Regions from separate parts of the Streptomyces sp. NPDC020917 genome, predicted to be linked through region 2. Evidence: riboswitches for the same ligand, from Rfam matches in the RefSeq annotation. Region 2 holds a riboswitch; each other region holds the start of a gene.
The links. Region 2 has a riboswitch for cyclic di-AMP ahead of ACH4TG_RS21265 (M23 family metallopeptidase). Riboswitches for the same ligand answer to the same signal wherever they lie in the genome.

Region 1 (3,571 bases), on a different contig from region 2:
GGCGGGGGACGGCACGGACCGCGCCTCCCCGGGCGGGACCGGCCCGGCTCCCGCGGTGGGTCAGCCCTTGAAGCGCGGGAACGCGCTGCGGCCGGCGTAGACCGCGGCGTCGTCCAGGATCTCCTCGATGCGCAGCAGCTGGTTGTACTTGGCGACGCGCTCGGAGCGGGCCGGGGCGCCGGTCTTGATCTGGCCGCAGTTCACGGCGACGGCCAGGTCGGCGATGGTGACGTCCTCGGTCTCGCCGGAGCGGTGCGACATCATGCACTTGTAGCCGTTGCGCTGGGCCAGCTCGACGGCGTCCAGCGTCTCGGTGAGCGAGCCGATCTGGTTGACCTTCACCAGCAGCGCGTTGGCGGTGTTGTTGTCGATGCCCTTCTGCAGGCGCTCGGGGTTGGTGACGAACAGGTCGTCGCCGACGAGCTGCACCTTCGCGCCGAGCTTGTCGGTGATGGTCTTCCAGCCGTCCCAGTCGTCCTCGAACAGCGGGTCCTCGATGGAGACCAGCGGGTACGCGTCCACCAGCTCCGCGTAGTACTCGGTCATCTCGGCGGCGGTGCGCTGCTTGCCCTCGAACGCGTAGGCGCCGTCCTTGTAGAACTCGGAGGCGGCCACGTCCAGCGCGAGCGCGACGTCCTGGCCCGGGGTGTAGCCGGCGAGCTTGATGGCCTCCAGGATGAGGTCCAGGGCCTCGCGGTTGGAGCCGAGGTTCGGCGCGAAGCCGCCCTCGTCGCCCAGGCCGGTGGACAGGCCGCGGGACTTCAGCACGCCCTTGAGGGTGTGGTAGACCTCGGCGCCCCAGCGCACGGCCTCGGAGAAGGACTCCGCGCCGATCGGCGCGATCATGAACTCCTGGATGTCGACGTTGGAGTCCGCGTGCGAGCCGCCGTTGAGGATGTTCATCATCGGGACCGGCAGGACGTGCGCGTTCGGGCCGCCCAGGTAGCGGAAGAGCGGCAGGTCGGACGCCTCGGAGGCGGCGTGCGCGACGGCCAGCGAGACGCCCAGGATGGCGTTGGCGCCCAGCGACGACTTGTCCGGGGTGGCGTCCAGGTCGAACATCGCCTGGTCGATCAGCCGCTGCTCGGTGGCGTCGTAGCCGACCAGCTCCGGGCCGATCTGCTCGATCACGGCGAGGACGGCCTTCTCGACGCCCTTGCCCTGGTACCGGTTCTTGTCGCCGTCACGGAGTTCGAGGGCCTCGAAGGCGCCGGTGGAGGCGCCGGACGGGACGGCCGCACGCCCGGTGCTGCCGTCGTCGAGGCCGACCTCGACCTCGACGGTGGGGTTGCCTCGCGAGTCGAGGATTTCCCGGGCTACGACGACGTCGATGGACGGCACGTTGTCTCCTTCAGAGAGCTGAGATGTCTTCTCGCCTTTTTTCGGGACGAGCCTAACCGCCCGGGGGCCGTGGACCGGCGGTCGGCCCGTCCCCTGAGACGGGTGTCGGCCGCCCGGGCGACACGCCGCGACGCGGCGGACCCCGCCCGGGCACGTCTGGGGGGAGTGCGTGCCGGGGCGGGGTCGCGGATGGGTTGCGGCGCCGTCGTCGCGTCAGCGCAGCGTCAGGTGCTGACCCGGGTAGATCAGGTTCGCGTCCTTGACGGTGTCCTTGTTCAGCTCGAACAGCTTGTGCCAGCCGCCGGCCACGTGGTGCGCCTCGGCGATCTTCGACAGGGTGTCGCCGTGGCGGACCACGTAGCTGCCGTGGCCCTTGGCGTAGTGCTTCCACGACGTGGCCGAGTGGGACGAGGCGGTGTGGCTGCTCGAAGAGCTGTAGGAGCTGGAGGAGCTGCTGGAGCTGCTCGACGAGCTGCTGCTGGAGCTGGCCGGAGTGGAGGTCGAGCTCGAGGAGCTGGACGAGCCGCCGGGGTTGATGTCGGGGGACGGGCCGCCCGCGGTCAGGCCGCCCGCGGAGGCGCAGGACCACGCGGACGGGCCCTGCAGGGCGAGGAGCTTCTCGGCCACGGCTATCTGCTGGTCCTTGGTGGCCAGGTCGGCGCGCTGCGCGTACTGCAGACCGCCGGCCGCCGCCCAGCTGGACTGCGAGAACTGCAGGCCGCCGTAGTAGCCGTTGCCGGTGTTGATGGCCCAGTTGCCGCCGGACTCGCACTGGGCGACCGCGTCCCAGGTGGCGACCGAAGCGGCCGAGGAGGAGGTGGCGCCGATCAGCGGAACGGCGATCGCGGTGCCGGCGACGCCGGCGACGGAGGCGAGACGCACGAGCGTCTTGGCGGAGGGACGACGGTGCTTACCCATGGAGAATTCCTCACCGACGCCTGCGAGGTCAGCTGTCGGGTTCGGACGTGAGTTGCCCGGCCGGGCCGCGTCGGCGGCGTGGAGATCGGCTTCACCCCGAGCCGGACGCGGTGTCGTACGCCCTCGCAGCGGGTTGCTGTCCGGTGCTGCGCGGCGTACGTCTGCCGGTCCGGCGGAAGACTTTGGGTCCCCCGCTCCTGCCTACGGCGCTCTCGCGTCGACTGTTCCCGTCGGCCGGCGGCAGGACTCGGCGTTCCGTTCCGGCGGGGCTCGCTGTGGCGAGCGAGAAGACGGTAAGCACACCCCCGTGAGGAGTTCAAACATTCCGATTTCGGACACCAACTGCGGGCGCATACCCGGCGAGTGGGGTAAACCGCAGGTCACGAGGGTGGATCTCAGCGCTCTGCGAGCGGGCGGTCACAGCGACCGGCGAGACCCTTGTCACATCCGAGACGCCCGCCGGAAAGCGGTTCGTCCGTTTTGTCGACCGGCCGCCATGACCCTTGATTTCAGCCGATGTTGAGGATCTGTCCGGGTTTGATGAGGTTCGGGTCGACGCCGATCACCTGGTGGTTGGTGTCGTAGAGCGCGTGCCAGCCGCCGTCGACCTGATGGTCCCGGGCGATCGAGGAGAGCGTGTCCCCGAGATCGACCGTGTACCTGCTCACATCTGAAGTGCCCGACTTGTCGCCCTTGTTGGCGTTACCCGGGGTAGTCGAGTCCGTCCTGCCGGAAGTGCCCGAATCGTCCTTGCCGGTGATCGAGTACAGCTCGGTCCGGCTCGCCTGGTCCGCGGCCGCCAGCTGCTCGTCGGTCGGGCTGTACGGCTTGGCGTGGCGCCCGCCGCCGGTGCTCGGAGCCGAGGGCGTGGTGGCGCCGTCGGACGGCGTACCGGAGCCGCTCGGGGCACCCGAGTCGCCCGGGGCGCCGGTCGACGGGTCCTCACCGGGCGAGGTCGCCAGCGGCCCCCCGGGGTCGGTGTTCGAGCCGCCGGTCACCCAGCCGTGGGAATCTGATGATCCGTCCGATCCGCCCTGATCATCCGAATTGCCCGACTCGTCCGAGCCGGTCGACGGCGTGGTCGCGCTCGCGGACGGCGTGCCGGAGATGCCGGGCAGGATGCCGGTCGGCACCGGCACGTCCGGCAGGGTGGGCAGGGGCACGCCGGGCAGCGTCGGCGTGGCCGACGGGGTGCCGGGGTCCACCTCGGGCGTGCCCTGGTCCTTGAACAGCCCGGTGTTCTTCTCGCAGCCCGGCCACGCGCCGGGTCCCAGGTCCGCGAGGATCTTCTCGGCCACCGTGATCTGCTGGG
Region 2 (3,571 bases):
CCTCGGTCAGTCTGCTGCCGGGCGGGAAGAATCCCGCGACGATGTCGTCGCGGATCGCCGTGCACACCACCTGGGCGGAGATACGCCGCCCGGTGCCGTCCGCCCCGTTCACGTCCGATTCCGCATCGCAGAACTCCGTTCCCTCCCCCGCATTATGCCCGTGACTCTATTCCAGGGCGCACGGAAAAGGGAAAAGAGGTGGCGAATTCTTGATTTTATTGCGGACAGGGCGGCACGTTCCGGGCGGGCGGGGCGGCCGCCCGCGGTGATCAGCTGCGGGGGAAGCACCCGCGGCGGCCCGGGACGCACGAAGGCCCCGGTGGCAGAACCGGGGCCTTCGAGGCGGGCCCGACCGGTGGGCGGCCGGGCCGTACAGGGTGCCTGACGCGGGACGTCAGACGGTCACACCGTGCTCGGCGAGGTACGCGATCGGGTCGACGTCCGAGCCGTAGTCCGGGGTGGTGCGCACCTCGAAGTGCAGGTGCGGTCCGGTGACGTTGCCGGTGGCGCCGGAGATGCCGATCTCCTGGCCCTCGGTGACGGTCTGGCCGGCGGACACCAGCGGCTGCGTCAGGTGGCCGTACAGGGTGTACATGCCGTCGGCGTGCTTGATGATCACGTCGTTGCCGTACGCGCCGTCCGCGCCCGCCGAGACGACCACGCCCGCGGCCACCGCGTGCACCGGGGTGCCGGAGTCCACGAGGAAGTCCACGCCGGTGTGGTAGCCGCTGGACCAGTTGGAGCCGGCCTGGTGGTACGGGGTGCCGATGGACGCGTCGACCGGCTTGGTCCAGCCGGAGTCTGCGGCGGCCGTCGTGGCGGCGGCCACCGGCTGCTTGGCGGCGCTGACCGCCCCGGCCTTCGCCGCCTGGGCCGCGGCAGCCTGGGCCGCGGCAGCCTTGGCAGCGGCAGCCTTGGCAGCGGCAGCCTTGGCAGCGGCGGCCTTGGCAGCGGCCTTCGCCTGCGCGGCGGCCTTCGCCTTGGCCTTGGCCGCCGCGGCCGCCTTGGCCTTCGCTTCCGCCGCCGCCTTGGCCTTGGCCGCGGCTTCGGCCTCGGCGCGGGCCTGCCGGACCTGCTCCTGGGCGGTGTTGGCGACCGTACGCTGCACGTCGGCCTGGGCGGAGAAGCTGTTCGCCAGCGAGCCGGTGACCGACGTGGCCTGGGACAGCACGTTCTTCTTGGCCGCGGCGGCGACCGGGCGCGGATGGTGGTCGGGGGCGGCCAGCGCGGTGGCGCCGAACGCTCCGGCGCCGGCGATCACGGCGACGCCGGCCAGGGTGGCGGCGGCACGGCCGGGCCGCCGACGCCGGTGCTTCCCGCGCAGGGCGGGGCGAACGCGGAACGCCATGGAGGCGTCGCTCCTTTCCTTCCTTCTCGCCTACCGGGTTAGCTGACGGGTTCGGAGCAGGAAGGTCTCCTACGGGCGCCCCTGGGCCGGCGACGGCGAAGGCTCCCGATTCACCCCGGGGGAACTCCCTCAGGACCGCGCGGCGGCGGACACGAGGGGTGGGTCCCCGGCTCCCCTGGACGGGGACTCGGCGATGTGCGGATGTGCGCCCGGCACGGCCGGGCGGTGCCCGACCCTGCAGGGCCGGGGAGCGTTGACGCTATCCGGGCGGTCCGGCGAACACCAAGCAGATCCGTCGATATGTAGCGCACGCCACACACGCCCGCGAGCCGCTCAATTCGGGCACAACAGGACAGAAATCCCAAGGGACTTCGCGCCCCGGACGTGCGGGCCCCGGGCGCGCCGGCTCCTGGCACACGGAACCCCGGCGCCGCGCAGGGCGGCACCGGGGTTCAGGAGAACGACGCGACGAGGGCGTCAGGACACGACGGTCACCGGGCCGATGCCCAGCTCCCGCACCGGCTCGGCGATCTGCCCGGCGTCGCCGACCAGGACCACCACCATGCGGTCCAGCGGGAAGGCGTTGACCACGGCGGCGGTCGCCTCGACGGTGCCGGTCGCGGCCAGCCGCGCGTACAGATGCGCCTGGAAGTCGTCCGGCAGCTGCTGCTCGACCTGGTCGGCCAGGGTGCCGGCGACCGCGGCGGCGGTCTCGTAGCGCAGCGGGGCCACGCCGACCAGGTTCTGCACCGCGACGTCGCGCTCGTCGTCGGTGAGCCCGCCCTCGGCGAGGGTGCGGATCACCTGCCAGGCGTCGGCGAGCGCCGGGCCAGTCACCTCGGTGGCCACCGAGCCGCTGATGGCCAGCAGCGCGGCGCCGGTGCCGTCGGCGGACGACAGCAGCACCTGCCCGAAGGCCCGCACGCCGTAGGTGTAGCCCTTCTCCTCGCGCAGCACCCGGTCCAGCCGGGAGGTCAGCGTGCCGCCCAGGCAGTACGTGCCGAGGACCTGCGCCGCCCACACCGGGTCCTGCTTGTCCGGGCCGGTGCGGCCGATCAGCACCTGCGTCTGCACCGAACCGGGCCGGTCGACGATCACCACCCGCGCGGTGTCGTTCGAGGTGATCGCGGGGCGCGGCCGCGGCTGCCCGGTGCCACCCGTCCACTGGCCGAGGGTGGAGTCGAGCAGCGCGGGCAGGTCGATGCCGGTGAGGTCGCCGACGACCACCGCGGTGGCCGTGGACGGGCGCACGTGCGCGTCGTAGAAGGCGCGCACCGCGGGGGCGTCGATGGCCCGCACCGTCTCCTCGGTGCCCTGCCGCGGCCGCGAGCAGCGCAGCTCGGCCGGGAACAGCTCCTTGGACAGGGCCATGGCCGCGCGGCGGGCCGGGTTGGCCAGCTCGTGCGGGATCTCGTCGAGCCGGTTGGCGACCAGGCGCTTGATCTCGTCCTCCGGGAACGCCGGGCTGCGCAGCGCCTCGGCGAACAGGGTCAGCGCGCGGTCCAGCCGGCGCGCGGGCACCTCCAGGGAGACCCGCACGCCGGGGTGGTCGGCGTGCGCGTCCATGGTGGCGCCGCACCGCTCCAGCTCCGCCGCGAACTCCTCGGCGGTGTGCTGGTCGGTGCCCTCGGACAGGGCCCTGGCCATGATCGTGCCGACCCCGTCGAGGCCGGCGGGCTCGGCGTCCAGCGGCGCGTCCAGCATCACCTCGACCGCGATCACCTGCTGGCCGGGACGGTGGCTGGTGAGCAGGGTCAGGCCGTTCCCGAGCGCCCCGCGCTCGGGCGCCGGGAACGCCCACGGCTTGGGCTCCCCCGCGGCTGGCTGCGGATGGAACATCATGACGGCCTCGCGTGCGTCGCTCACAGCTCACCCTCCTTGTTCTCAGCGCCCGAGTCCCCGGCCTCGACGATGGCCTGCTCCTCGATGTCCGGCTCCTCGCCCTCCTGCTCCTCGGTCTCGGCCGGGCCGCCGGTGGGCTCGTACACCAGCACCGCGCGGTTGTCGGGCCGCAGCCGGGCCGCGGCCACCGCCTTGACCTCCTCGGGGGTGATCGCCAGCACCCGGTCGACCGCGGTCAGGGCCAGCTGCGGGTCACCGAACAGCACCGCGAACCGGCACAGTTCGTCGGCGCGCCCGCCGACCGTCGCCAGCCGGTCCAGCCACTCCCGCTCCAGCTGGGCCTGCGCCCGCTCCATCTCCTCGGTGGTGGGCCCCTGCTCG
Region 3 (3,571 bases), on a different contig from region 2:
CGATCGCCCGGTGGACCAAGCGGCGCGAACTCGGCGGCGCGGCGCTGGCCGCGGCCGGCGCGGTGGCCGCCCGCGAGTGGCGGCAGCAGGCCGGCACAGGGGCGGCCGCTGCCCTGACCGGTGCCTATGTGGCGGCCTTCGCGGGTTCGCACCCCCTGGCCAAGAAGCTCGGCGCCTGGCCCGCGGTCTTCACCGTCGCCGGCGCCGTCGCCGCGGCCTCCTGGGCCGTCGCCGGCCGTTCCGCCAAGTAGCCTTCGCCCGGCGGGAGTTCGGGCCCGGACCGTGGGTCGTCGGCACGGCGTGGCCGGCCCGCGGCCGGGTCACGCCGTCGCGCGGCGCCCCAGTTGGGTACGTCCGGGAGGGCGCCCTGCGGGGCCACGGGGAGCGGGCGGCTCGACCTTCCGCGGACAGGCCGACGGCCCTGACAAGGGGGGGTTCGCCAGGGCCGCCGGGGTTCGGGGGATGCGTGCCGGTCGTCAGACCGCCACGTCGTGGGAGCGGAGCCACGGGAGCGGGTCGACGGGGGCGGCACCGCCGGGACGGACCTCCAGGTGGAGGTGCGGGGACGCGACGTTGCCGGTGGCGCCGACGCGGCCGACGGTGTCGCCGGTCGTCACCTGCCCCTCGGTCACGCACATCGTCGACAGGTGGCAGTACCAGAGCTGCGTGCCGTCGTCGAGGGTGAGCACCACGCGGTAGCCCTGGGCGCCGGCCCAGCCCGCGGAGGTGACGGTGCCGCCGTGCACGGCGTGCACCGGGGTGCCCGTCGGGGCGGCGAAGTCCTGCCCGGTGTGCAGGTTGCCCCAGGGGTCGGCCTCGCCGAAGGTGCTGGTCAGCGTGGCGGACGCCAGCGGCTTGATGTAGGAGGCGGCGAGCGCGGCCAGGCGCTCGGCCTCGGCCTTGGCCGCGGCCTCCGCGTCGGCCTTCGCCTTCGCCTCGGCGGCGGCCTTCGCCGCGGCCGCCTGCTCGCGCACCTTGCGCGCCGCGGCCTCGCGGGCGGCCTGCTCGGCCGCGGCCTTCGCGGCGGCGTCCCGTTTCGCCTGGGCGGCGGCCTCGCGCTCCGCGGTGGCCTGGCCGATGATGCGGGCGCGCAGCGCCTCGCCGGGGTCGCTGATGACGCTCGGCGCGGGGGTGGCGGCGGGCGCCGCCGCGGAGGCGGGCACGGGGTCGGCCTCGGCGGGGACGACGTCGGGCACGGAGATGGCCGCCGGCGCGGCACCCGGCGCGGGGGCGCCGGGCGTTGCGGCGGCGGCGACACCGCCGGCGCCGACGGCGGCCATCGCCGCGATGCCGAGCACGGTCCCGCCGCGGGCCATGGTGCGCTGGCGCGGCATCCGGTGGGCGCTGGAGTCCGCGGCGGTGCGCGCGGCGTCGGAGCCACCGGTGGAGTGGGTGTCGGCGAAGAAGGCGAAGGCGGGCTGCTCCCCGTCGGGTCCCGGCCGCGGCGCGTCGCCGTTTCCGGCCTCGGTCTCGGGCCGGGCGGGTGCGTAGGCAGGCTGGTTCGACGCCACGGGGGCGCTCTCCTTTCCTTCCCTCTCGCCTACCGGGTTAGCTGACGGGTTCGGAGCAGGAAGGTCTCCTACGAACGGCCTTGCGGCCGCCCGATTCACCCCAGGATCTCGGGTCCCCGGTTCCCGCGGACGGGATTCGGCAAGCGCACGGTGCCGCCTCTGACGGCGGTGGTGACGACCGCGCTGCGTTATCGAACGTTAATAGAGCCGGGGGGGAAATCCAAGCCGAATCGGGGAGTTGGCGGCGGAACCAATCGGACACACGGCGCACAGAAGGCGTAAAGCGGTCAGCCGGCGTGACCTGGCGGAGAGATGAGCGTGTGTCAGTTGTTATGCGGGGACGACGCGAGTGACTACAGTCAGTGAGCGAGCGGACGCGGTCGGCGGCGGACGGCGGGCGCACCGGGTGCCGGCCGCCCGGTGCACCGGGTGCCGGCCGCCCGGTGCACCGGGTGCCGGCCGCCCGGTGCACCGGGTGCCAGCGGTCTGGACCTGTGCCAATTCGCGAACCGCTTGGCAGGCCGCGGCGACCGGCCCCACGATGGGCAGGCTCGACGTTCTTGTCATGCACTCGTCCATATCCGTCCGCGGTACGTCCGCACTGCGACGCCTCAGGAGCCCGCCATGGCACGTCCCAGCAATCCCCCCACCCCCCACGCCGGGACCGCCTCCGGCCCTTCGGCCCCGCCGAGCCGCCGCTCGCTGCTGCGCGGCGGCCTCGCGCTCGGCGCCGCGGCCACCGCGGGACTTGCCGGCGAGCTGTGGACCGGCCGCGGCACGGCCTCCGCCGCGGCCGTCGACTACCCGGGCGCCACCTGGGCCCCGGCCAGCACCTCCAACTACACGGTGTCCAGCCGCCCCACGGCCTACCCGGTCAACCTCGTGGTGATCCACGTGACGCAGGAGACCTTCTCCGACACCATCAAGCTGTTCCAGGACCCGACGCACGCGGCGGCCGCGCACTACGTCGTGCGGTCCGCGGACGGCGCGATCGACCAGTGCGTGCGCGAGAAGGACATCGCCTGGCACGCCGGCAACTGGGACTACAACACCCGCAGCATCGGCATCGAGCACGAGGGCTGGGTGGACCAGCCGTCGTACTTCACCACCGCGATGTACCACGCGTCGGCCGCGCTGACCGCGGAGATCTGCGACAAGTACGGCATCCCCAAGGACCGCGACCACATCATCGGCCACTACCAGGTGCCCGGCACCGACCACACCGACCCCGGGCCCAACTGGGACTGGGTGCGGTACATCCGGCTGGTCAACGGCGTCTGACGGCCGCGGACCCCGCCCGCGCTCAGGGCCGCGGCAGCGGGAACATCTCGCTGAGCCGGGGCAGCCGGCGGGCCGCCTCCGGCTCGTCCAGCGCGCTCCACCGGTCGCCGCGCGGCGCCGTACCGGTGGTGCCGCGCGGGCCGGAGGCGGCCCGCCGCGCGCGGACGGCGGCGTCCAGGGCGTCGGCCGGGAGCGACGACACGCGCTCGTACGCCTCGGGGGCGAGCCGGTCCAGCGACTCCCAGGTCGGGTGGTCGTCGTACCAGCTCTCGCGGGGGCGGGCGGACAGCCGCAGCACCTCGGGGACGTACGCGAGGGAGTCCGGGTCGTCGACCGCCGCGTCGAACACCGGGCGGCCCAGGCCGATCAGCCAGTGCTGGAAGTAGCAGAACGTGTCGTCGGAGCACCAGCCGCCGAAGACGCGGTCGGCGGCGGCCCACAGGCTCCAGGTCCTGGACTGCGCCACCCGCCGTTCCAGGCCCGCCTGGAAGCCGATGATGCCGTCGAGCGGCGTCCGCAGGAGGGCCTCGCGGAGCCAGGCGTCCCGCTTGTCACCGGTGAGCCCCTGCCGCCTGCTGTCCGCGATGAGAGTCCAGAGGGGATCCGTCTCCATGCCGCGACTATGCCAGCGGGCTGTCACTGCGCGCAGGGGCAATTCCACCTGATGGACGCTCAGTTCCCACTCCCCGGGCCCCGCACCCTGCCCGTCTCCGCCCCCCGGAGCCTTCCCGACCTGCGACGACGCGCCTGGCTGACGGAAGAGCGAAGGCCGCCGCGCA

Region 1: another riboswitch for cyclic di-AMP. It lies ahead of ACH4TG_RS20065 (transglycosylase family protein); the one in region 2 lies ahead of ACH4TG_RS21265 (M23 family metallopeptidase).
Region 3: another riboswitch for cyclic di-AMP. It lies ahead of ACH4TG_RS07310 (M23 family metallopeptidase); the one in region 2 lies ahead of ACH4TG_RS21265 (M23 family metallopeptidase).

The regions. Positions count from the first base shown of each region.
Region 1 is NZ_JBIRRR010000008.1:285,803-289,373, reverse strand. Features, by position in the region: gene eno (phosphopyruvate hydratase) at 61-1,341, opposite strand; gene ACH4TG_RS20065 (transglycosylase family protein) at 1,555-2,259, opposite strand; cyclic di-AMP (ydaO/yuaA leader) riboswitch at 2,262-2,415, opposite strand; gene ACH4TG_RS20060 (transglycosylase family protein) at 2,769-3,571, opposite strand, start outside.
Region 2 is NZ_JBIRRR010000009.1:196,942-200,512, forward strand. Features, by position in the region: gene ACH4TG_RS21260 (GntR family transcriptional regulator) at 1-112, opposite strand, end outside; gene ACH4TG_RS21265 (M23 family metallopeptidase) at 395-1,348, opposite strand; cyclic di-AMP (ydaO/yuaA leader) riboswitch at 1,362-1,551, opposite strand; gene ACH4TG_RS21270 (M16 family metallopeptidase) at 1,826-3,190, opposite strand; gene ACH4TG_RS21275 (M16 family metallopeptidase) at 3,211-3,571, opposite strand, start outside.
Region 3 is NZ_JBIRRR010000002.1:716,476-720,046, reverse strand. Features, by position in the region: gene ACH4TG_RS07315 (hypothetical protein) at 1-251, shown strand, start outside; gene ACH4TG_RS07310 (M23 family metallopeptidase) at 477-1,511, opposite strand; cyclic di-AMP (ydaO/yuaA leader) riboswitch at 1,523-1,663, opposite strand; gene ACH4TG_RS07305 (N-acetylmuramoyl-L-alanine amidase) at 2,136-2,792, shown strand; gene ACH4TG_RS07300 (DUF4240 domain-containing protein) at 2,815-3,405, opposite strand.